DNA from 2 places in the Paenibacillus sp. GYB006 genome. Region 1 is predicted to be linked to the other one. Evidence: a T-box and tRNA genes for the amino acid it is inferred to sense, from the RefSeq annotation. Region 1 holds a T-box; the other holds one or more tRNA genes.

Region 1 (2,424 bases):
GAAGGTACCATCTGAACCAAATGGAACTTCGCGAAGCAGATAGTAACGCAAGGAATCCAGACCATAACGATCAATCAAAGTAACGGGATCTACTACGTTCCCTTTGGATTTGGACATTTTACCGTCTTTCATAAGCAGCCAGCCATGTGCAAATACTTTCTTCGGCAGTGGAAGATCCAGAGCCATCAGCATAATCGGCCAATAAATCGTATGGAAACGTACAATCTCTTTACTCATGAGATGAACATCAGCCGGCCAGAATTTATCATATAGTGATGTATCATCGGTACCATATCCGAGTGCTGTAATATAGTTAAGCAGCGCATCAATCCACACATAAATTACGTGTTTCGGATCGCTTTTCACTTTTACTCCCCAATCGTAACTTGTACGAGAGACAGCCAAATCTTCAAGTCCTGGTTTGATAAAGTTGTTTATCATCTCATTTTTACGAGACTTCGGCTGAATAAATTCTGGATTTTGTTCGTAGAAAGCTAAAAGACGATCTGCATATTTGCTCATTTTGAAGAAATAACATTCTTCTTTTACAAGTTCTACAGGATGTCCGCTATCTGGGCTTTTTCCTCCAATGATATTACCTTGGTCATCTTTGACTGTATCCACAAGCTGGGTTTCTGTGTAGTACGTTTCATCAGGAATACTGTACCATCCTTCATATTCCCCTTTATAAATATCACCTTGCGCTACTAAACGTTCAAATATATCTTGAACAACCTTTGTATGTCTTTTTTCACTTGTACGGATAAAGTCATCGTTAGAAATATCGAGTTTCTTCCATAGATCCTGGATACCTGCAACAATTTCGTCTACAAATTCAATCGGCGTTTTACCCGCTGCTTGCGCTTTTTGTTCGATTTTCTGTCCGTGTTCATCCGTACCTGTTAAATAACGAACATCGTAACCTCTTAATCTTTTGTACCTTGAAATCGCATCTCCTGCTACCGTTGTGTACGCATGCCCAATATGCAGTTTGTCACTTGGGTAGTAGATTGGTGTTGTGATGTAAAATGTTTTTTTCTCCGTCATTATAATACCTCCTGTAAAATAATTGGTGCCCTGTCATTCTGCAAAAAATACCAGAAGACAATACAAAAAGACCCTCATCCCCTATGGGACGAGAGTCTGTTATTCTCACGTGGTACCACCCAAATTCCCTGGATCCTCACGGATCACAGGCTCAACCGGTTATGTTGTGTCATCAACCGGACCCATTAACGCTGGAACACGCCACTCCCTTACCTCTTCCTTTGTATATAGAAGACGGCTCGAAAGTGGTTCCTCCAGGACCATTTTCCAGTGATCTACAGACCGGTTTGCAGCTTCCCCGGCTCTCTGTACTGCAGATGTTAACTGTACTTATCCCTTCATAAGAAACATATGAATTTATCAAAATAATACTAAACGAACGCAATCCATGTCAAGGTTATCACATGCCTATAAGCCTATGATGTGGAAGAATTCTAACTTCCTTTTTTGGGTGGAACCAAATCCACGCCTCCTGGATGAAAGGGATGACATTTCATAATCCGTTTAGCAGAGAGCAATGAACCTTTTACCGCACCATGAACTTCGATCGCTTCTAGTGCATAAGCCGAACAAGTCGGATAAAACCGACAACTCGGAGGTTTCAGTGGCGATATAAATTTCCGATAAAATGTAACAGGTGCTTTTGCAATCGTACGAGTAACCTTCATCTTTACTGACCCTTTGAAGAAGCTTGATTCTGATCTGTCTTAGGCGACACTTTGCCAGATACTTGACAGTCTTTACAATAACCAAAGATTTCAAACTTATGCTCCACCACTTGAAATTGATCTGGTGTATCCGTAAGCTGCATTGGACAAAACTCAATAGGAAGCGTCTTTTGACACTGAAGGCAGATCAGATGGTGATGGTGATGTCCCGAGCTGCAAGAAGCCTTGAATTTCACTCCATCCTCAAAGATGACTTGTTCAAGTACACCTAGTTCCTGCATGACCCTGAGATTTCGATAAACCGTATCAAAACTGAGCCCGCTGTATGTCCGGCCCATATATTCGTATACATCCTTTGGTGACAAATAACCTTCTGTTTCAGCAAAAAGTCTAGCGAGCGTCTTTCGTTGATCCGTAATACGAAGTCCTTGGCTAGACATGGCTTCAATAATCTGATTCGTTGACAGCATGACTTTTACCCTCCCGTCATACCAAATCTGTCTATATATCTATAATGCCTGAAATGGTGTACCACGTCAACGAACATAGAACGACCTTTTATCTCTGCAGAAAAAAAGAACTCTTTATGACTTAAAGAGTCCTTTTCCATCCTACTATTGTGTTAATCCTTAATTCTTACTTGGTAAAGGTGCAATCAGCAGGTTAACGGGAAGGCTGCTTGCCGGTGCTGCTGTGAGTAAAATTTCTA
Region 2 (2,424 bases), on a different contig from region 1:
GAGCATCCGGTGGTAAGAGTTCATCCCGAAACAGGGGAACGTCACTTACTATTAGGGCAATTTGTAAGAAGGATATCGGGGCTCAGAACCGCAGATTCGGATCGAATCATTAATATTTTACAAGAGCACGTTACCAGACTTGAAAATACAGTTCGCTGGCGCTGGGCTGTAGGCGATGTGGTAGTTTGGGATAACCGAGCAACACAACATTATGCAATTAATGACTATGGCGATGAACACCGTGTAGTACGCCGTGTTACCATTGCTGGCGACATTCCGATTGGTATCGATGGCCGTAAAAGTATAACGCTCCAGCCAAAAAAAGAACAGGCCGATTAATACACTACCTATCCCTGTTCCATATCGTAATATTAAAAAACCCCTTCGCGAAAGCGAAGGGGTTTACTGTGAAGCGGGTGATGGGAATCGAACCCACGCTATCAGCTTGGAAGGCTGAAGTTCTACCATTGAACTACACCCGCGTATAAATATCGGGATGACACGATTTGAACATGCGACCCCCTGGTCCCAAACCAGGTGCTCTACCAAGCTGAGCTACATCCCGTTATTTAAATGGCGCGCCCTGAGAGATTCGAACTCCCGGCCTTTTGATTCGTAGTCAAACGCTCTATCCAGCTGAGCTAAGGGCGCAAATATAATTGGAGCGGACGACGGGAATCGAACCCGCGACCCTCGCCTTGGCAAGGCGATGCTCTACCGCTGAGCCACGTCCGCGAAATATATGGTGCGGTCGAGAGGACTCGAACCTCCACGGGGGTTAGCCCACACGGACCTGAACCGTGCGCGTCTGCCAATTCCGCCACGACCGCATATATATAAAAGTGAGCCATGAAGGGCTCGAACCTTCGACACCCTGATTAAAAGTCAGGTGCTCTACCAACTGAGCTAATGGCTCGTACTAAAGATGGCTGGGGATATAGGATTTGAACCTATGCATGACGGAGTCAAAGTCCGTTGCCTTACCGCTTGGCTAATCCCCAACAGTGATAAGGTTTAAAAATGGGGCGATCGATGGGACTTGAACCCACGAATGCCGGAGCCACAGACCGGTGCGTTAACCCCTTCGCCACGACCGCCATAACAAAATACTTAAAAATAAATCTGGTGGAGGATGATGGATTCGAACCACCGAACCCGTAAGGGAGCAGATTTACAGTCTGATGCGTTTGGCCACTTCGCTAATCCTCCATAATGAAACTGGTGCCGGCGAGAGGACTTGAACCCCCAACCTACTGATTACAAGTCAGTTGCTCTACCAGTTGAGCTACACCGGCTAAATGATTACGATATACCATACTCCATTTTACTGGAGTTAAGATAAAAGTGGCGGAACTGACGGGATTCGAACCCGCGATCTCCTGCGTGACAGGCAGGCATGTTAGGCCTCTACACCACAGTTCCAAGTATTACAATTGCGGGGGCAGGATTTGAACCTGCGACCTTCGGGTTATGAGCCCGACGAGCTACCGAGCTGCTCCACCCCGCGATATTTATATGGTGGAGATTGAGGGGATCGAACCCCCGACCCTCTGCTTGTAAGGCAGATGCTCTCCCAGCTGAGCTAAATCTCCATATAAAGTGACCCGTAGGGGATTCGAACCCCTGTTACCTCCGTGAAAGGGAGGTGTCTTAACCCCTTGACCAACGGGCCTTACTGTATTAAATATTCTAAAAAGTTCGCAACGGAGAAAGAGGGATTCGAACCCTCGAGACGCTTGTGACGCCTACACGATTTCCAATCGTGCTCCTTCGGCCAGCTCGGACACTTCTCCAAAAGTGGCTCCCCGAACAGGGCTCGAACCTGTGACAACTCGATTAACAGTCGAGTGCTCTACCAACTGAGCTATCAGGGAATATTGGTGGAGCCAAGCGGGATCGAACCGCTGACCTCCTGCGTGCAAGGCAGGCGCTCTCCCAGCTGAGCTATGGCCCCATAATGGGATTATGAAGTTAAATGGTGGGCCCTAGTGGACTCGAACCACCGACCTCACCCTTATCAGGGGTGCGCTCTAACCAGCTGAGCTAAGGGCCCTTATCGTTAATTAAACGATTAGGCGAAAAAATAACCCATAAGGGTATTCGCTTGGCGGCGTCCTACTCTCCCAGGACCCTGCGGTCCAAGTACCATCGGCGCTGGAGGGCTTAACGGTCGTGTTCGGGATGGGTACGTGTGGAACCCCTCCGCTATCGCCACCAAACAGGATTTTCTTAGCTTACGCTTCTCGAAAATCTTCGAAAAATCTATACACTCTTCGCGTTTGCTTGGGTTCAACACCGAAGTGTGAATCAAGAAACAAGCGTTTAGTTTTCCTCAAGGATTTGCTCCCTGAAAACTAGAACGAAACAATCTTTGCGATTTATATAGCTTATGCTTCCGAAGTAGCTTTCCTTCAGAAAGCTTGT

What was found. The T-box of region 1 lies ahead of metG (methionine--tRNA ligase). A T-box ahead of a tRNA ligase gene usually reads a tRNA of that ligase, here a tRNA-Met.
Region 2: it encodes a tRNA-Met, which carries the amino acid that the T-box ahead of metG (methionine--tRNA ligase) is inferred to sense. The anticodon was not compared.

What each region holds. Positions count from the first base shown of each region.
Region 1 covers NZ_JARBDA010000007.1:67,888-70,311, forward strand. Annotated here, with positions in the region: gene metG (methionine--tRNA ligase) at 1-1,047, opposite strand, end outside; T-box leader at 1,129-1,398, opposite strand; gene yidD (membrane protein insertion efficiency factor YidD) at 1,482-1,715, opposite strand; gene PV403_RS16585 (Fur family transcriptional regulator) at 1,718-2,185, opposite strand; gene PV403_RS16590 (stalk domain-containing protein) at 2,345-2,424, opposite strand, start outside.
Region 2 covers NZ_JARBDA010000010.1:226-2,649, reverse strand. Annotated here, with positions in the region: gene PV403_RS18565 (TauD/TfdA dioxygenase family protein) at 1-339, shown strand, start outside; tRNA gene PV403_RS18560 (tRNA-Gly) at 412-482, opposite strand; tRNA gene PV403_RS18555 (tRNA-Pro) at 492-565, opposite strand; tRNA gene PV403_RS18550 (tRNA-Arg) at 575-651, opposite strand; tRNA gene PV403_RS18545 (tRNA-Gly) at 661-735, opposite strand; tRNA gene PV403_RS18540 (tRNA-Leu) at 744-830, opposite strand; tRNA gene PV403_RS18535 (tRNA-Lys) at 844-916, opposite strand; tRNA gene PV403_RS18530 (tRNA-Gln) at 927-1,001, opposite strand; tRNA gene PV403_RS18525 (tRNA-His) at 1,022-1,097, opposite strand; tRNA gene PV403_RS18520 (tRNA-Tyr) at 1,124-1,209, opposite strand; tRNA gene PV403_RS18515 (tRNA-Thr) at 1,220-1,295, opposite strand; tRNA gene PV403_RS18510 (tRNA-Asp) at 1,346-1,422, opposite strand; tRNA gene PV403_RS18505 (tRNA-Met) at 1,434-1,507, opposite strand; tRNA gene PV403_RS18500 (tRNA-Val) at 1,517-1,592, opposite strand; tRNA gene PV403_RS18495 (tRNA-Glu) at 1,601-1,672, opposite strand; tRNA gene PV403_RS18490 (tRNA-Ser) at 1,705-1,793, opposite strand; tRNA gene PV403_RS18485 (tRNA-Asn) at 1,799-1,874, opposite strand; tRNA gene PV403_RS18480 (tRNA-Ala) at 1,879-1,954, opposite strand; tRNA gene PV403_RS18475 (tRNA-Ile) at 1,977-2,053, opposite strand; rRNA gene rrf (5S ribosomal RNA) at 2,103-2,219, opposite strand; partial or broken rRNA gene PV403_RS18465 (23S ribosomal RNA) at 2,424-2,424, opposite strand, start outside.